One region of the Saccharophagus degradans 2-40 genome, then DNA from elsewhere that is predicted to be linked to it. Evidence: predicted binding sites of a transcription regulator. Region 1 holds the regulator's gene; each other region holds the start of a gene.
What was found. Region 1 encodes sigma-54, which starts transcription at its own class of promoters, with help from an activator protein. Its sites were predicted from a motif close to TGGCACANNNNTTGCNNT; they were not measured.
Positions count from the first base shown of each region.

Region 1 (7,246 bases):
ATCGCAAACAGCGCCTCGAACAGCTCGAGCGCCTGCTAGGTGAATTTCATATCAACCATATTAAAAACAGCTTGGGCATGGCGCTTTCTGGCGGCGAACGCCGTCGTGTAGAAATAGCGCGCGCACTGGCCACAGACCCAGCATTTATTCTGCTAGACGAACCCTTTGCAGGGGTAGACCCCATATCGGTGAGCGACATCAAAGATATTATCCGCCACCTTAAAGCACGCGGTATTGGCGTACTTATTACCGACCACAATGTGCGCGAAACGCTGGATATATGTGAAAAAGCCTATATAGTATCGGAAGGCCACATTATTGCCGAAGGCGATGCGGCCACCGTACTTAATAACAAAAAAGTACGCGAAGTTTATTTGGGGCAACATTTTACCCTCTAGCTCTTTACCGCAATGAGCTACACTCTTAGAATCAACGCTCGTATCTCGGGCGTCTCGCTCTCGTGCAACAAATCCCCTCGCTTATCACCTAACGGCATAAACCTTGCTTATAAAATCAGGGAAAATCATTGCTTGTAGTCCTGCTGACGGCTAAACTTAGGTTAACGTTAATTTTCACCCAGCCCGATTAACCGCCGTGTTCGGCCAGATTATATGAAGCAATCCCTACAGCTAAAGCTTGGTCAACAACTTACCATGACCCCGCAATTGCAGCAGGCCATTCGCCTTCTACAATTGTCGACCCTTGACCTGCAACACGAAATTCAAGAAGCGCTAGACAGCAACCCTATGCTGGAAGCCTCTGAAGATGACTTTGATGGCGGCGACGTAGAGGCCAGCAGCGACGATAACGCTGAAGCGAAAACTGCGAGCACGACAGAAGAAAAACCCGCAGCGGAAAAAGTAGAAGACAGCTACGAAACCACCGACAACAGCGGTGAGCTGGAATGGAATGACGACATTCCAAAAGACTTGGCCGTAGACACCAACTGGGATGACATCTACCAAACCTCAGGCCCTGCTACCGGCTTAGCCCGCAACGATGAAGACGACCCCGATTACGAATCTCGCCGCGGCAATTCCGAATCCCTGCAGGATCACCTCAGCTGGCAGCTCAACCTCACGCCAATGTCTGACCGCGATAAAGAGATCGCAGAGGCCATTATTGATGCCGTTGAACCCAGCGGCATGCTTTGCCAAACAGCTGAAGAAATATTTTCGGGGCTTGCAGCCCACGACGAAGAGCTAGAGCTCGACGAAGTACTCGCCGTACTGCACCGTGTACAACAATTTGACCCACCCGGTGTTGCCAGTCAAAACGTGCGCGAATGTCTGCTTATTCAACTTAACCAGTTTGAACTGGATCAAACCAGCCCCGAGCTAAAACTAGCCAAGAATATTGTTGATCAGTACTTAGATGTACTGGCCGCGCGCGATTTCAAACAGCTTATGCGTAAGCTGAAAGTAAAAGAGCAAGACTTACAGGCAGCCATTGCCGTTATTCAAGGGCTCAACCCGCGGCCAGGCGAATCCATCGGCAGCGACTCGACCGAATATGTGATTCCCGACGTTTTTGTATCTAAAGAAAACGACCGCTGGACTGTGCGACTCAACCCTGAAATCGCCCCTAAGCTGCGTATTAACTCGGGTTATGCATCCTTGGTAAAACGCGCCGATACCAGCGCCGACAACACCTTTTTACGCGATAACCTGCAAGAGGCGCGCTGGTTTCTAAAAAGCCTGCAGAGCCGCAACGAAACACTTTTAAAGGTTGCCACCTGTATAGTCGAAAAACAGCAGGGCTTCTTAGACCAGGGCCCTGAAGCCATGCGCCCAATGGTACTGCACGATGTAGCAGAAACCGTCGAGATGCACGAATCAACCATTTCACGTGTTACCACGCAAAAATACATGCACACTCCGCAAGGTATTTTTGAGTTGAAGTACTTTTTTTCTAGCCATGTTGCAACGGATTCCGGCGGTGAGTGCTCTTCCACTGCCATTCGCGCAATAATCAAAAAGCTGGTAGCCGCAGAAAATGCACGCAAACCGCTTAGCGACTCCAAAATAACCGACATCTTAGCCGAGCAAGGTATTAAGGTAGCGCGCCGCACCATAGCCAAATATCGCGAGTCCCTTAATATCCCACCATCAAACGAAAGAAAACGCTTGGTTTAAGTGTTTTTTTAGCATTCCTCCGCCCTTTACACTGCACGTGGCAGGGGGAATGCTGTTACAATTCGCGCCGAGCGACCTAGTCGCCTTAAATCTGCAAACAAAAGCCTGGCCAGGCCCGGTGCGCAAGCACTGAGTGACCTACTTGCCCCAACGATTCTAGACAGAAGTATGCTAGTTGAAACTATCCTAACCTTAGATTGCACCCGCTCGAAAATAGTTGGTGGCAGCAAAAAACGTGTGCTCGAACAGCTTGCACAAATTTTCTCTCACTCTGTAGAAGACTTGAGCGAAGACAGCCTGTTCCAAAGCCTCATTGGGCGAGAGCGCTTAGGCTCTACCGGCATAGGCGATGGTATAGCTATCCCCCACTGCCGCTTTGCAACTGGCGGCGAAACTTTTTGCGCTTGCATCACCCTTGAAGAACCCGTCGACTTTGATTCGATCGACAACAAACCGGTAGATGTAATATTCGCAATGGTAGTACCAGAAGACGCCAACAGCGAACACTTAGCCACCTTGGCTAGCCTTGCAGAGAAACTGCAAAAACCAGAATTTGTTAAGGGTTTACGCAACGCCACTTCCGACGCGCAATTGTTTAACGCGGCTGTGTCGGCCTGCTAAGATAAACCATCTATACTCACGGTATATACGCTGCGCAAACGCACCGTTTTGACTCTCCTTACACAAATTTACTGCTACCCTTTATTGGTAGTGTAAATGTAAAGGTATTCGTCAATACTCCACTCACACACTGGGATACAAAGGTCACAGCTATGCGATTGTTAGTTATCAGTGGACGATCCGGTTCAGGCAAAACCTCCGCGCTGCACTTGCTCGAGGATGAAGGCTTTACCTGTATTGACAACTTACCCGTAAAACTTCTACCCGCGCTAATAGAGCAAATTGGTGATGCACCCCATGCCAGTAAACACAAATTTGCAATTGGCATAGATGCGCGCAACCTAAACAGCGATTTAAGCCAAATCGAATCTCTTATTAAAGACAACTTGCCCGCCAATGCGGAGTGCCTGGTTGTGTACTTAGATACCTCGCGCGAAGTGCTACTTAAACGCTTCAGCGAAACTCGACGCAAGCACCCCCTTTCAGACCAAAACACTGGTCTAAACGAAGCCATTGCAAAAGAAAAAGTAATTTTAGAACCGGTGGCGGCGGCTGCAGACATTACCGTTGATACTAGCCATATGTCCTTGCACGAATTGCGCAGCACCATTAAGCGCTTGGTGGTAGGGGAAGAAAGCAAAGGCATGGCCATTATGTTCAAGTCGTTTGGCTTTAAATACGGCGTGCCGGTTGATGCCGACTTTATTTTCGATGTGCGCTGCTTACCCAACCCCTACTGGAGCCCCGAATTGCGCTCTCAATCAGGTTTAGAGGCGGGGGTTATCGAGTTTCTGAATTCACAACAGGAAGTGGATGACATGTTTGATGATATTTGCGCATTCGTTCAAAAGTGGGCACCGTCGTTTCAGGCCAATAACCGCAGTTACCTAACTGTTGCCATTGGCTGCACCGGTGGCATGCACCGGTCGGTATATTTAGCTGAACGATTAGCGGCTGAGCTAAAGAAAGGTTATGCTAATGTACAAACACGGCACCGCCAACTAGAACAAAAACCAGGCGCTTAAGACCCTATGCAGTATCGCGAAACAGAAATCATTAACAAGTTAGGCCTGCACGCACGGGCCGCATCCAAGTTCGCCAATTTAGCCACTCGTTTTCAATGCAAAATAACGGTTAAACTAGGCGAGAAAAGTATCGATGGCAAAAGTATTATGTCGCTGATGCTTCTGGCCGCGGGAATTGGTAGCCAAATAGCTATCACAACTGAAGGCTCAGACGAAGAAGAAGCAATGGATGCCCTTCTAGAGTTAATTAACAACCGCTTCGACGAGCCGGAATAACACTCACCGCTCTACCCGCGCCGATATCGCAAGTACCGCCGCTATTAGCGAGCGGAGCGCTTGCGCAAGAACCACCAACACCTACAAGTAGTATGTCCCCCTGCGTGCTGACGCGGCCGGGGAAAAGAGACAAGAAAATATGCAGCAATCGGCATCCGAAGACTTAAAGAACCAAATGCAAGCACGCTTAAGCAAGGTTCAAAGTCTATTAGAAAGCGGTACCTTTCGGCAGGTGCGTCAGCTACTTAATGCCTTAAAACCGGTTGAGATAGCTCGCATTATCGCCTCTTCGCCACCACACTCACGTAAAGTGCTGTGGGATTTAGTCGACAAAGAAGTTACCGGTGAAGTTGTAGAAGAACTGCCCTCCGATATTCGCGAGCAGTTTTTACGCGGTATGGATGCCGAAGCCGTTGCCGAGCTAACCGAAGGCCTCGAAGCGGATGACGTTGTAGATATTCTGCAGCACCTGCCTGAAACTATCATGCAGGAAGTACTCGCTGCGATGAGCGAGCAAGATCGCCACCGCGTTGAATCCATCCTGCCCTATGGCAAAGATACCGCCGGCGGTTTGGCCAACACCGATACCATTACCGTGCGGCCGCGCTTCACCCTCGATGTAGTACTGCGCTATTTGCGCAGACACACAGACCTGCCACCATCGACCGACAGCCTAATTGTTGTAAACCGTAAAGATGACTTTTTGGGCTTGTTGCCGCTCAGTAAGCTACTCACTAGCGACCCCAACACCACCGTGCGCGAAGTAATGGAATCGGATATAAATGCTATACCGGCCGATATGCACGATACCGATGTGGCGAAACTGTTTGAACAGCACGACTGGATTTCGGCCCCTGTGGTGGACGACCAAGGTAAGCTTATTGGCCGAATCACCATTGATGACGTGGTAGACGTTATTCGCGAAGGCGCCGACCACTCGCTAATGAGCCTCGCCGGTTTGGATGAAGAAGAAGATACTTTTGCGCCGGTATTTCGCACCATACCACGACGAGCAATTTGGCTGGGTATAAACCTGCTAACGGCGATACTCGCCTCGGCAGTTATTAACGTGTTTCAGGGCACCATCGACAAAGTAGTGGCACTCGCCGTCTTAATGACGGTAGTAGCCAGTATGGGCGGGGTAGCCGGCTCGCAAACGCTTACCGTGGTTATTCGCGGTATGGCAACAGGGCACCTTGGCCCAACCAACATGCGCTGGTTGCTATCGCGCGAAGTGCGTGTAGGCTTAGTAAACGGTTGCCTGTGGGCAGGTATTATGGGTCTTGTTGCCGCCTATTGGTTTGGCGACCCACTACTGGCCGTACTTCTTGCGGTAGCGCTGGTGATTAATTTACTGGTTGCCGCACTGGCCGGCGCCCTGCTACCCAATATACTAAAATCGTTAAAAATTGATCCTGCCTTAGCCGGCGGTGTTACATTAACCACCGTGACCGATGTAGTGGGGTACCTAGTATTCCTCGGCTTAGCAACTTTCTTTTACGCTTAAGAATAAACACTATGCAAGACGATATAGAACATGACGACTATTACGATTCCGACGAGGAATATGTAAAAAGTAAAACCCGCGTTAAAAAAGAGATGCACGCTCTGCAAGCCTTGGGTGAAGAGTTAACTAAGCTCTCGCGCGCGCAATTAGATACTTTTCCTTTGGGTGAAGCGTTAAAAGATGCCATTTTGGAATCGCCAAAAATCACGTCCAATAGCGCCTCGAAACGCCACAGGCAATTTATTGGCAAGCTAATGCGCGATGCCGAGCACGAACAAATTATCGCTCGGTTAGACGAAATTAAAGAAGCGCAGCACCGCGTAGCACAGCAACACCACACTGTAGAGCGCTGGCGCGATGAGCTTATTAAGGGCGACGACAGTAAAATGCAGCAATTTATTAACGATTACCCTCAGTGTGATCGTCAACAATTTAGGCAATTACTGCGCAATGCTCGAGCAGAACAAGGTAATAACAAGCCACCTGCACACACACGCAAGCTGTTTAAGTTTTTACGCGATACTATCGCTGCGCACGCGGCGGAATAATTATTTAGACATTGAGGGCGGGCAATGCCCTCTCAGTTTATTGATAAACCCCACTATTATTTTTGCGAAGAGCTTAACCCTTCTAAATCCGCAAATTCTTAGGGCGAAAGCTCAAAAAACGTATGAATATGTCCCTATAACTTGCTCAATTCGTCCATGAATTGAGCATTTTTGATCTTCCCCCCTAAGAATTTACTCGCTGAATTACTTGAGTCAGGTTTGTCATCAGGCTGAGCGGGCAATACCCGCTTTTATTAGCTACTCTTCTGGCTCTGCGGTGTCGGCAGCAATAAAATCTAGTGCTGCAGAGTTAATACAATAGCGCAAACCGGTTGGCTCTGGGCCGTCGTCAAATACGTGCCCTAAGTGCTCGCCGCAAGCAGATAACACTTCTATCCGCCGCATTCCCCAGCTGCTATCATCTTTTAAAATTATATTGTTTTTATCTACCACATCCCAAAAGCTCGGCCAGCCGGTGCCCGATTTAAATTTATGTTCGGTTTTAAATACAGGTAATTTACAGCCGGCGGTTACAAAAACACCTGGCTGTTGCACCTCGAGTAAATCGCCAGTAAAAGCACGCTCGGTGCCTTTCTCCCACATAATATTGTATTCGTGCTTGGTTAACAGCTGGCGCCATATATGCTTGGGAATGGAAGTAAGATTTTCGCCGCGCGCCACCAACTGTTGCGCCTGTGCAACAGTCATGCTCATATCTGGTTCGGCATTAATTTCGTCTGCTATCGTCTGCGAAACCAGCCCTACCTGACTAAACACTGCTGCTATCGCCACCACGCTACTTACTGCTAGCAGTGTGCCAATCGATTTAGCCATGTGAAAAACCTCTAAAAAACTCGGTGAGACAAAACCGGCATATTTACCTGTAGGCTATCAATGCTGGCAAGATCTAAATCTTGCACTAAACAACCGGGGCCGCTTGTTAACTTCGACATAACTTCCCCCCAAGGGTTCACTATCATCGAGTGCCCCCAAGTGGATCGACCACACGGATGAACGCCGCCCTGATTTGCCGCCAAAATAAAACACTGGTTTTCAATTGCACGTGCACGCAGCAGAACCTCCCAGTGGGCGGCGCCGGTCACCTCGGTAAATGCACTGGGCACGCACACCACT
Region 1 is NC_007912.1:4,053,561-4,060,806, forward strand. Features, by position in the region: gene lptB (LPS export ABC transporter ATP-binding protein) at 1-398, shown strand, start outside; gene SDE_RS16645 (RNA polymerase factor sigma-54) at 612-2,135, shown strand; gene ptsN (PTS IIA-like nitrogen regulatory protein PtsN) at 2,304-2,756, shown strand; gene rapZ (RNase adapter RapZ) at 2,909-3,781, shown strand; gene SDE_RS16660 (HPr family phosphocarrier protein) at 3,788-4,057, shown strand; gene mgtE (magnesium transporter) at 4,197-5,564, shown strand; gene yjgA (ribosome biogenesis factor YjgA) at 5,576-6,112, shown strand; gene msrB (peptide-methionine (R)-S-oxide reductase MsrB) at 6,371-6,946, opposite strand; gene SDE_RS16680 (carbon-nitrogen hydrolase family protein) at 6,958-7,246, opposite strand, start outside.

Region 2 (7,246 bases), 940 kb from region 1:
GAAATTTATAAGTGGGTGGACGACAACGGTAATATGCAATATACCGATTACGACAATACGCCAGAACATAAGCGCGCAAACGCAGAGTTGATGACAGCGCAGGGCGAATAGCAGTTAAATTTACATTATTAGTTAATAGGTTAAGTTTCTAATGGCGATAAAAAAAATAGGTGGATGGATACAAAATACGTGTAAAGAGGTGTACAGCAATCCATGGATACGTGTGACCCATGAAGAGGTAACCACACCCAAGGGTACGGCAGGTATTTACGGTTTGATTCACTTTAGAAACCGCGCAGTTGGTGTAATTCCTTTAGATGAAGAAGGCAACACATGGCTGGTAAAACAAAGCCGCTATGCGTTGGACTGCTACACCTGGGAGATTCCCGAAGGCGGCGTGCCAGAAGGTGAAGATATGCTAGAAGGGGCCCAGCGTGAGCTGGAAGAGGAAACCGGCTTGTGTGCGCAGCAGTGGGAGGAGTTAGTAACTATTCACCAAAGCAACTCAGTTACCGATGAAATTGGGGTGGTGTACGTAGCAAAGCAATTGTACGCTGGCAAGCAAGCGTTGGAAGATAGTGAAGATATAGAAGTAAAAAAACTGCCATTAAAAGAAGCCATTAACATGGTAATGACTGGCGAAATAACAGATTCAATGTCGGTGGCGGGTTTGCTTAAATTGGCAGTGCAAGGTAACTAAAATAGCAGAGTTAATATTCCGTGCAGAAAATTGGTTATTTTATAAAAAAGGCCTTCATTCGAAGGCCTCAGTTTATTGATAAACCCCTCTATTATTTCTGCGAAGAGCTTGATCATTCTAAATCCGCAAATTCTTAGGGTGAAAGCTCAAAAAACGTATGAATATGTCCCTATAACTTGCTCAATTCGTCCATGAATTGAGCATTTTTGATCTTTCACCTTAAGAATTTATTCGCTGTGCTACCTAAGTCAGGTTTGTCATCAGTCTGAGGCCTTCATTCGAAGGCCTTTTTAGCTATTGATTGCTGGTTAGCAATTAGGCACGTTTCATTTTTCTGCGAGAGAAATATAAGCCAAACATTCCCATACCAAACAGCGCCATAGTGCTGGGCTCTGGAACACTTGCAGCATTCAATGTTAATGAAGTTAGGTTAGCGTTTATGTAGCTAGTTGTAGTGTTATTATCGTAGTCGTAAGCGTAGAAGTAACCACATTGGCCTGCACTAGCGCTACAGTTTCCTGGTGTGGAATCTTGCCAGTTAAGGGATAATGTAGAAATGTCCGCTAAATTATCGCTAGTCACAATATCGTTTACCCAGTCATAGATGTAAACATACGCATAGTCGTTGGCGTAATTGGATGAGTTGTATACATAATCCTGTTCAAGAATTTGAAGAAAGTCGCGATTATCTGAAGTGTACTGGTCGTACGCCCATACACCGTCGTATGAATATGTATACTGTGGGGAATCTGGGCTATATGTATTGCCTAAGAAGCTATAGCTAATATCTATCCACTTATCGTTGTAATCCGTATCGCGTGTGCAATTGTATTGCGATTGGCTGCACTCGTCTCGCAATTGGGCCGCTTCGGTATCAATCCAAATAGTACCCGTTAACGTTTCACCGTTGGCGCCACCGTTTGCTAGCCCATAGCCTTGGCTGTTAGTGATAACACCACTAAATTCCCCAGTTAAAATTACCGCAGATGCAGATTGCCAAGCGGTAAGTGCTAGCGCACCTACTAAAAGCTTTATTGATTTACTCACTAAATGTTCCTCGATTTAAAGTTAAAGGCATAGCCTCTTATTGGTTATGCTTCGCAAAAGGGTAATTGCAATGCATGTGCCAAAAAGTGTGATGAGCTTCTCGTTTTTCTGGTGGTTGAGAGTAATTTGTAGTCCTTTAGTGTTAATAAATTCGACGCACGATTGTTTTAGGTATGGCTTTTACTCGGGGCTAAAAAACCTTTTTTATGGTTTTTTTTAATGTGTGCGTAATGGGGCTGATTGTATTTTTATCAGTAAAGCTAAGGGGGCAAGCTTGATGTGTACAAAAAATGCTCGTCTAGTGATGTTGGTTTTTTGAGCAGTAAAGCAGAGGTCAGCTCACTGCGTGAGATAAAGTAGTCGCACAATGGGTTGTAAACCAATTCGACAAAAACGCTTTTGGGTGGGCGTAAATTGTCACAAATTGTAATTCCGGCAAGATGAGTAACGTGTTATTTATTTGGATTTAATTAACGAGTGTTATTTTCTTGTGTGAGAGGAGGGGGAGTTTTTATTCTGCGACAAAAAAGGAGGTGACCAAAAATGTCATATGTGAACCATTATTTGTAAGTATTTATTTAAAATACAGGTTTGCCAAAAGATAATGCGCCGCGCTGTAGGGTTAGCGCGGTGCAAAAGAAATGAACGGGTTAATTAATTTACCCAGCAAACCAGTTATTTTTACTGGGGCTTCGCTTACAGACAGGCATAAACAGTCTTCATTTTGGGTGGCCATGGGGCGGTGAATGTCTCCCGGTTGCTTTTCTATATAGTCGCCTACCGTGTAGGTGCCTAGTTCATCAGAAAAACTTCCTTCCAATACAACAGTGATTTCTGTGCCGCCATGGTCGTGCTCCGCCACCTTGCCGCCGCGTTTTATGCGGTGAAAACACACTTCATATTGATCTTGGCCTACAGTAACAATGGCTTCTTTTAACGCGGGTGATACTCGCTTCCATTTTAGTGGCCTTGCGGGGTGAATAAGCTTATTTATTACTTTGGGCAAGTTTGGCTTAGCACTTGTTTTTGTTGCTGTAGCCACAGGCGCTTTGATGTCGCCCATAGTGGGCGCAGCTTGAATGCGAGCCATTAATTGGGTAAAGCTAGTACTGGCCACTTGAGCTTTTGCGCTGGTTTCTAGCAGGGTGCCACCCAGCGAATTGAGTTGGCTAGCGCGGTGGCTGCATTGGGGGCAATATTCTAGGTGTGCGGCTACGCAAATTGCTAGTGCGGCAGGTAGGTTACCTGCGGAGTATTCTATTAATGTGTTGTCACTTGGGTGAAAGTTGGCCATGTTATTTGCCTCCTACGCAAGATTGAAGCTTTTTAAGCCCCAATCGAACTCGGGATTTGACTGTCCCTAGCGGAAGGTTTAGTTCTTCCGATATTTCTGTGTGTGATTTACCTTCCATATATACCTTTTTCAGGCAGTGCGACTGATCTTCGGGGAGCGTGCTTAAAAAGTCGCGCACACTCTCTGTATCGCGCGCTTGTTGTAAATATACAAAGGGTTGGTGGTCTAGGCTTTCGTCCCAAATATCATCGGCTTCTAATCCATCTACTATATTTGTTGTGTGCTTACTGTTTTTGCGCAAATAGTCGATACGCGTGTTGCGCACAATGGTAAATACCCAGGTACTGGCAGCGGATTTACGCGCATCAAAGGAGGGGGCTTTTTGCCAAACTTTAAACATCACTTCTTGTACAAGCTCTTCTGCATTCTCGCCACTAAGACCAGAAGCATGCATTTGGCAAAAGCCCTTTATTAGGGGGGCGAAATGCTCAAAAAGGGCTGCAAATGCCGTTTGATCTTGGCTTGTTGCTACTCGCTCAAGCAAACCTGACCAATTGTCGTCTCTACGGTAGTCTGTATCCATCCGTCTTTCGGGGCCTTTTTGCCTAGAAGTTGTTGATGCGAGCATACCAGTTTCTCTTTAGATGGACACGATTATGTATTTGCTGAGTTATACGTGGGGTTTTCAGTATTGGATCAAGTGATCCAAATAAAAAACAGCAGCGTACAAATGCCCAACGAGGGAAACTCTGACTAATCAGCATATAAGCAACAGGTGGTAACACTCATGAAAAAGCTCGTTGACAACATTATCCAGCTCTATTGCGAGTTCGATCATGCCAACCTTGACGCTCTTGGCGATATCTATCATCGGAATATTGTTTTTGTAGACCCGGTTCATCGCCTTAAGGGCCTAGATGACCTTGTGAGCTATTTTAAATCCACCATGCAAGGCACCAGTGAGTGTGTCTTTAGTTTTAGCAGCCCCATTGTAGATGGCACCAATGCTTGCCTTGAGTGGCAAATGCACTACCGCCACCCAAAGCTGAAAGGTGGCGATAGGTTAACGCTCGATGGCGTTTCTCGGGTGCAGATAGCCGGTGAGCAGGGGGCGGATATGCGAATTATTTACCAGCGTGACTATTACGATTTAGGGGCAATGTTGTACGAGCATATCCCTGTGCTTGGGCGTGTTGTTGGTTCGCTTAAAAATCGCTTAGCTGTGCAGTAACGGAGGCTGTAATGAAAACTTCATCTGGCTTAACGATTTCGAACGCTACCGTCTGGGTGACTGGGGCAAGCTCTGGTATTGGCAAAGCATTGGTGCATCAGCTAGCACAGGCTAATAATTTTATTATTATCAGCGGTCGCAACGAAGCATCGCTATCGGCATTAGCCGCTAGCGCCCAAGGCAATATAGTCGCGTTACCATTTGATGTTGCCGATGCAAGTAGTCACGCCATGGTGAAGGCGCGCCTAGGAGCATTAACCGACCATATAGATATAGCAATTTTGTCTGCCGGTACTTGCGAATATGACGATGGCCCCACCTTAGATGAAAATATGTATAAGCGAGTAATGGATACAAATTTTTTTGGGGCAGTAAATACCGTTCGGCTAGCGTTACCTTTTTTGCAAAGTGCCACTAAAAATAAAGTGCGACGACCTAAAATAGTCGCGGTAAGTAGCATGGCGTGCATGGCTGCTTTCCCACGTGCGGAAGCCTATGGTGCCTCCAAAGCTGCATTGGAATATTTTATTCAGTCGTTAGCGGTAGATTTAAAAAGCCAGAAAATAGACGTGGCTATTGTGCGCCCAGGCTTTGTAGACACCCCGTTAACACGAAAAAATGATTTTGATATGCCGTGGTTGATGGCGCCCGAAGAAGCCGCCAATAGAATATTACGCAATTTGAAAAAGAATAAGCTCTTTATACATTTTCCGTGGCCAATGGCTATGCTTTTAGGTGTAGCAAAGTTATTCCCTAGTTTGTGGCTGCATTACATCGCCCCCAAATTAACCAAGAAAGAGGCGTTTTAAATGAAGGTAGCAATTATTGGCAGCGGTATTTCTGGTTTAACAGCTGCATACCTATTAAATAAGCAGCACGATATAACCCTTTTTGAAAAAGAGGCCAGGTTGGGTGGCCATACTGCAACCATAGACTTTAGCTTAGATGGTAAAGACTACGCTATAGATACTGGCTTTATTGTATTTAATGATAATACCTACCCCAATTTTATAAAACTATTGGGGCAGTTGGGGGTGAGCTATAGCCCTACGTCAATGGGGTTTAGTGTTAGCTGCCCTAAAACAGGGTTGGAATACGCAGGCAATAATCTCAATACACTTTTTGCGCAACGTAGACGATTATTCGATTTGTCGTTTTGGTGCATGCTAAAAGACATAATACGCTTTAATAAGCAGGCGCAATATGATTATGCGAATGACAATATTCCCGCTGATTTAACTCTGGGTGAATATTTGGCCATTAATAAATATTCCGATAAATTTGCCCATTATTATTTGGTGCCTATGGGGGCTGCAATTTGGTCTGCCTCGTTTGCGGCAATGAAGCAATTCCCTGTGGTGTTTTTTGTTAAGTTCTTCTTTAACCATGGGTTGTTGGATATTACAAATCGGCCGCAATGGCGGGTAATTACAGGGGGCTCTAAATCTTATATTGCTCCGCTCACCAAAAGCTTTGAAGATAAAATTGTAACGCGAGCACATATTACGCAAGTTAAACGGTTAACGAATGGTGTGAATATCCAGTTTGACGATGGTCGTATAGAGCATTTTGATCAAGTGGTGTTTGCTACTCATTCCGATCAAGCGTTGGCACTGCTGGCAGATGCGAGCGACAAAGAACAAGAAATTCTGGGGGATATTCCCTATCAAACCAACAGCGTAGTGCTACATTTTGACGAGTCCATGCTGCCTAAAAGCAAGCGCACTTGGTCGAGTTGGAATTATTTACTTAAAGAATCAATCAATACCGATGGCGATTCTGAGCAGCTGCCCGTACTTACTTACAATATGAATATATTGCAAGGTATAAAATCGGAAAAAACCTTTTGTGTAACGCTTAATGCCGAGCAAGATATAGCCAAAGAAAAAATTGTTGGCCGCTATTACTACGCTCATCCGCAGTTTAGCCGCAAGGCTATACAGGCTCAAATGCGTTGGGATGAAATAAACGGGGTGAATAATACTTGGTTTTGTGGCGCTTATTGGGCCAACGGGTTTCATGAGGATGGTGTGGTTAGCGCTCTGCGCGTTGCCGAACGTTTTGGTGAGTTTTTGTAATGCGCGATTTGCACAGCGCCATATATACGGGTAGCGTTTTTCATAAACGTACTAGCCCCAAACTGCACATGTTTAAGTACAACGTCTTTATGGTGTACTTAGATTTGAATGAATTAGATGAATTTTTTTCGCTAAGTCGTTGGTGGTCACATATAAATTGGGCGTTAGCGCGTTTTAAACGGTCAGATTTTCACGGCGATAAAAAGCAATCGTTACAAAGTGCAGTTAAGCATACTGTGGAACAACAATTAGGCTTTAAGCCTGCAGGCCCAGTAAGAATGCTCGCTAATTTGCGTTACTTTGGCTACATCATGAACCCGCTAGTGGTTTACTACTGCTTTGATAAACAAGGTGAAAATCTGGAAGCGATTGTAGCCGAGGTAAATAACACCCCGTGGAATGAAAAACATCCCTACGTTTTAGATTGTCGTAAAAGCGCATTAACAATAGCAGATACAACAGCTGATGAAGCCAAGCGGCATGCTCATCAGTTTGAAAAAGCCTTTACTGTATCGCCTTTTAACCCTGTAAATATGACTTATCAGTGGCAATCTAGCGTACCTGCCAAGCAATTAAGTGTTCATATTCAAAACATATTAGCCGGCCAGCAGGTATTTGAAGCATCACTTATGCTTACGCGCGAAGAGGCCACAGCAAGAAATTTGCGCAAGTGTTTAATCCAGTACCCTTTTTTTACCGTAAAGGTAATAACCGCTATTTATTGGCAGGCACTAAAATTGTTTGTTAAGGGTGTGCCATTTCTTGGTAAGAACGCTATGTATCAAGGTAACACCACTTTAAAGAGTGAAATAAGCCAAAAAGTAAAGTAATTAACCCGCTAGAGAATAAACCATGAAATTAGCGAATACGATGAGTAAAACAAAGCGAGAAGATAA
Region 2 is NC_007912.1:3,118,279-3,125,524, reverse strand. Features, by position in the region: gene SDE_RS12945 (CvpA family protein) at 1-111, shown strand, start outside; gene SDE_RS12940 (NUDIX domain-containing protein) at 152-700, shown strand; gene SDE_RS12935 (PEP-CTERM sorting domain-containing protein) at 1,016-1,747, opposite strand; gene SDE_RS12930 (ChrR family anti-sigma-E factor) at 2,370-3,041, opposite strand; gene SDE_RS12925 (sigma-70 family RNA polymerase sigma factor) at 3,043-3,669, opposite strand; gene SDE_RS12920 (nuclear transport factor 2 family protein) at 3,829-4,272, shown strand; gene SDE_RS12915 (SDR family NAD(P)-dependent oxidoreductase) at 4,284-5,081, shown strand; gene SDE_RS12910 (NAD(P)/FAD-dependent oxidoreductase) at 5,082-6,350, shown strand; gene SDE_RS12905 (DUF1365 domain-containing protein) at 6,350-7,180, shown strand; gene SDE_RS12900 (SAM-dependent methyltransferase) at 7,221-7,246, shown strand, end outside.
Region 2: a site for sigma-54 is predicted at 1,812-1,829, ahead of SDE_RS12935 (PEP-CTERM sorting domain-containing protein). Genes of this name have one in related genera too.

Region 3 (7,246 bases), 490 kb from region 1:
AGCATATGCATTTGTATTGTTGGTATTTAGCTTTTTTGGCACAGTAATGGTGCTGTCTGGTTTGGTAAGCTTTGCAATAAAAAAGCGCAAATGGAAAAAGGCAAAGCGAGCTAACACGCTCGAAACAGAACTAAGCCCTAGCTAACAAGAAAAAATACACCATTAGAAAAATGTAAAAGATAGGACGACCAGCTGTTAGCCTAACACTAGCAACTGGTCGTTATTAGATATGCGCGTAACAACAATAATAATTAAGCGCGACTCATAAATTTATGATCGACAGTACTCACTTTAATTTTTTCGCCAGATGCTATGTACTCGGGTACCTGAATAACTAGGCCGGTAGAAAGCGTTGCAGGCTTGGTACGCGCGGTAGCTGATGCACCTTTAATTGAAGGGTCGGTTTCCACAATAACCAAATCTACCGATGCAGGCAGGTCGATAGCAACTGGCTGACCATTTACGGTAAATACCTGAATACCTTCTGTTGTTTCAGTAACGAAGGGTAACTCTTCGGCAATAGCATCTTTATGGAGGTTGTACGGGGTGTAATCTTCGTTATCCATAAATACGTATTCGTCGCCGTCTACATAGCTAAAGGTTGCTTGATGACGGGAAAAATCCGCTAGGGTAATCATTTCGTCGGCTTTAAAGCTTTCGTCTACTTTTAACCCGGTAGCGACTTCGTACATGCGCACACGGTAAATACTGCCACCAGCACGGCCCTGCGAGGTGGATTTATACACATCTTTAATAAGGTAGACCTTACCGTTATGTTCGATGGCTTGGTTCTTTTTAATGTCACTGGCTTTAGGCATAGCAATCTCACTGTCAATTTTGCCCGCGAAATTAGCATATTCTTTAATTTTGGCCAAGTATTAGCGTGGCCTGCAACCATATAAAGTGAACAAACCTGTACCACCAGCGCTTAGGGTTAAACTGCGCGACCGCTACGCCCATACGGCTAAACCGGCTACAATAGCTCGCAGTGGCTATCCAACCACCCCACAGTGTTATATAAAGGCGCTTAAAGAATGCAATTTACCCTCAACGCCATAGGCAAAATTCACACGTGTTATAAGCAAAAGTTTGGTATTCCACGCCAAGCGGGGCTTAGCCCCAGTGCAGAAGCGCGCATAGAGATTTTCGCCCCCTACAACCGGATAGAAGCCTTTGAGGAGCTAAAGCAGTCTTCCCATATTTGGGTGCATTTTGTGTTTCACGAGAACCGCCGTACGGAGTGGAAACCCAAGGTTAAGGCCCCTCGTCTTGGCGGCAATAAAACCATTGGCGTATTTGCCACTCGCTCGCCGGTTAGGCCTAACCCTATTGGGCTATCGGCAGTGCGACTAGAGACGATAGAGCATTCGAGTAAGGGGCTATTTTTAGTAATACGCGGCGGCGACTTTTTAGATGGCACCCCAGTTGTAGATATAAAACCTTACGTGCCCTATTGCGATAAAATAGACAACGCAACCAATGGCTTCGCTGCAGATGCCCCCGCAACCTATGCCGTACAGTTTGATGAAGAAACACTAAGTAAAATTCGCGCGATATCTATCGCCAATTTAGAGCCGCTAATTATAGAAACATTGCAGCTTAACCCCGCCCCACAATACCAAACAGCCGATACCAGTAAAACTTACGCCTTGCGCCTGTTCGACTACGATATCCACTGGCAATTGGCTTCGGTAAATGCCATTCGGGTAACGGGCATTACTCAAGCAACCATATGAGCAACCACATAAGCAAATACATAAGCAACCAACTGCAACTTGCTACTATCGGCTATAAACCCAGCTCGGTAAGCCCAGGGTGCCCCTCCGGCCTTGGGCCGCTAGGCCAGTGAAATTTGCGCTGTGCTTCGCTAATGGCCACATCATTTATACTGGCATGGCGCTGCGCCATTAGGCCCTGCTCGGTGAACTGCCAATTTTCGTTACCGTGCGATCTAAACCAATTACCATTGGCATCGTGCCACTCATACACAAACCTCACCGCTATACGGTTATCTGCGTGCGCCCAAAGCTCTTTTATTAAGCGGTAGTCGTTTTCTTTTTGCCATTTGGCAGATAAAAAACGCACTATCTCGCGTCGGCCATTTAAGAAAACATCTCGGTTGCGCCAGCGACTATCTAATGTATAGGCGGTTGCGACTTTGTGAGGGTCTTTATTGTTCCATGCATTTTCAGCCATGCGCACTTTTTGCAAAGCGTCTTCACGCGTAAAAGGCGGTAATGGCGAGCGTGTATCTTCTATATTAATATCGAAATTCATTGCCATATTCCGCCTGAGTTAGCATTAGAACACCATTTAAAACAATCACATTAAATAAAAGGTGAGATAACCTCACCCTACTTGGCTAGTATGTTTTGTAAGGTAAAAACTTACCCGAGAGCACAACATTGACCCTATCCCCTTTTGGGCATGCTTCGCGTTTTATATCCATACTAAAGTCGATAGCGCTCATAATGCCGTCGCCAAACTCTTCGTGTATTAGCTCTTTAATAGTAGACCCGTACACGTTTACCACTTCGTACCAGCGATAAATTAACGGGTCTGTAGGTACAGCGGTTGGCAGTGAACCTTTGTATGGCGCTATTTGCAACCAAGCAACGGCTTCATCTGGCAAGTCGAATAATTCGCCTATTGTTTCTGCTTGTTTTTTATCGAATGTCATTTGCCCCAAACAAGCCGCAGTTGTCCATTCTTTAGAGAGGCCAATCGCCTCTGCAACGGCAGACCATTTAATGCCCTTTTGTACTTTAGTGGCAACTATTAACTGGGTAACTTCTTCGCGACTGCTAATCATAACTATCTCCTAGGTAAGAGGAATACAATGGAGCTAAACCACTGCGTTAAAAAACATTTACGCGCGCACTTATTTATTCACCAACAAATAAACAACAATAACAGCCAGAATGAGCGAAATTCCCTGCCATACGGCAATCGGGTTTCGCTCCATTAATGGCGGGCGCGTTTTATCTAAAAATTGTTTATTGGGATGGCGCAGGTCGTGAATATATTCGAATATTTCTTCTTGGCGCCTATCGGGTAACGGGTGCACAGCTTTGCGGATGGCATCATCTACCCAAGCAGGAATTTCACTGTCATCACTAAGCAAGCTGTTGTACCAAAGGTTGCGCTGCGCCGAAATTGTTTTAGCTTTGGGTACATTGGTACCGTAGGGGTATTCGCCAGAGAGTAAAAAGTAGGTAATCACACCTAGCGAGAATAATTCTGAGCGAGGCGAGCCTGGCTGACCTAAAAAATACTCTGGTGCACTATACAATGCAGTGCCTTGCAGGTAGGTATCGGGGTTAAACAGCACCGCCTCATTTAAGCCCGCAACACTTACCGCACCAAAATCTATAATTTTTACGGTGCCGTCTTTATCTAGCATAATATTTTCGGGACGCAGGTCTTGATGTAGCATTTCCATACGATGAAAAGCCTGCAAACCCTTGGCGATTTGCTCGATGATATCGCGCACAATTTCGAGTTTAGGCTTTGGGTTATCTAGTGCCCACTGCGCTAGCGTTTGACCTTCGATATATTCAAATACCGTATAAATATAGTTACGTTTTCTATCGGGTAAGTCAGCTTTTAGTACATGGCTACTATTAATGCGCCGCGCAACCCACTCTTCTAGTAAAAATCGCTCTAAGCTTGCTGACGTATTACTTAGCTCTGTAGAAAGTACTTTAAGCACTACGTTGTGTTTAGTTTGTTTATCCTGCGCTAAATACACTCTGCTGCGACTAGTAAAATGCAGCTCTCTTAATATGATATAGCCATCGAACTCCATACGCGGCTGCAGCTGTGGCGGTAAGGGAAGCGCTTCTGCTTGCTGCTTAACACTTTTATTAGCTTGCTCAGGTAACTCATCTACCCGTAGTATTTGAATAGATAAATTGTCGTCACTGCCGTTACTTAGAGCGTATTCAACTATTTTTTTAGCGGCCTCATCTAAATTAGCAGCGCCACTGTTCACTGCGCTTATAATTTCTCCCGCTGGCGCGAATTCATATACACCATCAGTAGCGATAATATACACATCATCTTTGTGCACGGTTTGCGCTTGGTAGTCGAAAGTGCAATTTGACTCTATGCCTAGCGCGCGACTTAAATAGCTTATTTCCTGCGTTTCCCATAAACGATGATCGTTGGTGAGCTGCTCTAAACCATTTTTGTTCAACCTGTATACGCGGGTATCGCCTACATGAAAAATATGCGCGGTAGTATTTTTGATTACTATGGCGCTAAAGGTACATACATAGCCTTTATTCAAATCGAACCGATAAACGCTACGTAACGATTGCGAATGCAACCACGAATTGGTCGCGCTTAACACGCGCTCTACAGAATTTTTAACTGACCAGGCTTCGCTGGTACAGTAGTAATCATCTAAAAAGTTTTTAACGGCTACTTGACTTGCAATTTGGCTTACTTCACTGCTGCTAATGCCATCGGCCATGGCCATAGCCACGCCTTTCATCGTTAGCATGGCGTTTTTGGGTATATGCACTGCATGAAAATCCTGATTCACCGCCTTGCGGCCTTTATCAGAACATTGCCCTACAGAAACTTTAAGCTGTGCAGTCATTATTATTCTCTTTAAGGCTTAACCCCCAGCAGCACTAACAATGCCACTGAGGGTTATTTAAATTAAAGAAATATGTTGCTATTACGCCGTACGTTTTGCACCCGTGCGCACATGTGTGGTGTAAAGCGTTAAACCGGTAAATGCCAAGCCACCCACAAGGTTACCCAATGCAGTTGGAATTTCGTTCCAAATAAAATAATCCATTACAGAAAACTCACCGCCCATAATTAAACCAAATGGGAACAAGAACATATTTACAACAGAATGCTCAAAGCCCATAAAGAAGAACAAGAAGATAGGCATCCACATTGCTATAACCTTGCCGCTAACCGATGTAGAAATCATCGCCCCTACTACACCTAGCGATACCATCCAGTTACACAGCATGCCGCGAATAAAAATAGTTATCCAACCTGCAACACCATGCTCGGCATAACCTAGCGTACGTGCCTCGCCAATACCCGCAACTTTAGAACCAATCGCGCCAGCCTCTACGTTAAAGCCATAAGTAAAAATAAACGCCATCATAAAAGCTACCGTAAGCGCACCACCAAAGTTACCTAAAAACACAAGCCCCCAGTTGCGCAATATTCCTTTTACCGTTACGCCTGGGCGTTTATCCAGCCAAGCAAGCGGTGCCAACACAAACACCCCTGTTAACAGGTCGAACCCCATTAGGTAAAGCATACAAAAACCAACGGGGAACAAAATTGCACCAATTAAAAACACGCCCGTTTGCACAGCAATGGTAACGGCAAATACCGCTGCTAACGCTAATATTGCGCCAGCCATATAGGCGCGAATTAATGTATCGCGGGTGGACATAAATACTTTAGATTCACCGGCATCCACCATTTTGGTGGCGAATTCCGCGGGGGCTAAATAAGACATAATTTCACTCTCTTCTGGTTGGGATTCTGCTAACTTAAAAGTTAATAAATATTGCGTACCGTTTTGCGGGCTAACTAAGATAAAAAATATTTTTTACGTTTCGAATCACTCTGTAATTAGTCGCACTGTTGTTAATCACCCCATGGGTAGTACAAAACAGAAGCACAAAACGGAACTACAAAACACACAATCGATAACAGGTAAGAGCAAGCCCTATGCCAGAACAGGTAGTTCACCCCATATACAAGCCTAATTTTGACTTATGCACCATTACGCCACAGTGTTTCCCTATAAATAAAATTCGCCAGCGCCCCAACATATGACTTTATATTTTCACCCAACGGTAAAACGCTCCAACTTCGAGCAAGCAAATAAAAATCCAACAACTTAGTCCTCAACCAAACCAGATCAATCACTACAAGCCTCCAAACCCACAAGACAAAAGTAGTGCATAACACCCAAATTGGTGCAAAAGTTATCCATAAAAAAAGGCGAGCCCATAAGACTCGCCTTTAAAGTAGTTATACAAAATTTATATCGATCTATATTTTTACAGGTAACAGTATTTTTACTGGTACCTGTAAACTGCCAACTGTAAGCTCGCCCTTATTGACAACTACTCCACACTAAATCCAATACCTGTGGGCTTTGCTCTTCCACCAAAAAGCCGCGGTCTGCATCATAGTAGCCCACACATTCTTCTGGTATTGTTTCCCTATCGCCCCAATCGCTGCCATTCAAGAAGTAGTAGCCACCTTCTGCACCTACGGCTAAATCGTAACTAATGGTATAAATTGCGCTAGCGCCAACTTGTGTAAGCTCGGTGATTGTCCAAGCATTTAAGTCGCCTGCAACATACACACCACCACTTACATCTACACCAGTCATATCTACATTAAGCGTTAAGGTTGTTGGCCCAGCCGCTTGCGGATCGAAAACATCACAGCTTGCCCAAACTGCGGTAACTAACTGCTCCCCATTTTCGCCCACCGTATATAAACGATTTAACGTATCTTCTGGGTTTGCACATTCGCTAGGAACCGTTTCGCGCGTACCATTTTTTAAGCCAATCGCATAGTGGTAGCTTCCGCTTTGCGCTGCTTGGATATGCGTGGTGTAACTATAAATGTTTTCGCCTTCATATAGCATGGGCTGCAATGTGTCTTCGGTAAACGCCCCGCGAATAAATACCCCTGCGCTGGTGTCTTGGCCAGTCATATCCACTCTAAAGGTAGTAGCTAGCCCCGCTTCTGGGGTTTCGCTTAACTTGGTAACCTCCATCCATTGGCCACCAATATGAAAGTTTAAGCCGTCGCGGTGATCGAAGTAAGCAACATGCTCGTGAGATGAGCCCTGCCCCCAAGGTGTGCGACATTCGGTTGATACCCAAGATGGCTCCCAAAACACCACTCCAATACCACCAGCATCAGCAACCGCTTGCGATAAATCGGTAAGATATTTAAGTTGGTTCTGTTTGCTCACAGGTAAATATGCGGGGTCGGCAATGCCAATAATATTGCCTAAGCTATCGATGTTTTCTTCATCCCACAGGTAGCCTGTTTCAAGCATTAACGGGTCTAAATTAGGGTGACGTTCCTTTAAGGTTGCAATCATGCTTGCAACGTCTTCTATTGGTGCTTGCTCCCAACCGTAATAAAACGAGAAGCCCGCGATATCAATATCCGTTACTCCGATGCTTTTTAACTTATCAAAAAATGCGACGGCTTTATCTGCACCTGCCACGTGGAT
Region 3 is NC_007912.1:3,558,601-3,565,846, forward strand. Features, by position in the region: gene SDE_RS14760 (PepSY-associated TM helix domain-containing protein) at 1-145, shown strand, start outside; gene yeiP (elongation factor P-like protein EfpL) at 252-818, opposite strand; gene tsaA (tRNA (N6-threonylcarbamoyladenosine(37)-N6)-methyltransferase TrmO) at 1,035-1,736, shown strand; gene SDE_RS14775 (DUF1348 family protein) at 1,789-2,277, opposite strand; gene cynS (cyanase) at 2,363-2,812, opposite strand; gene SDE_RS14785 (bifunctional protein-serine/threonine kinase/phosphatase) at 2,882-4,606, opposite strand; gene SDE_RS14790 (formate/nitrite transporter family protein) at 4,688-5,497, opposite strand; gene SDE_RS21420 (glycoside hydrolase family 53 protein) at 6,104-7,246, opposite strand, start outside.
Region 3: a site for sigma-54 is predicted at 5,701-5,718, ahead of SDE_RS14790 (formate/nitrite transporter family protein). Genes of this name have one in related genera too.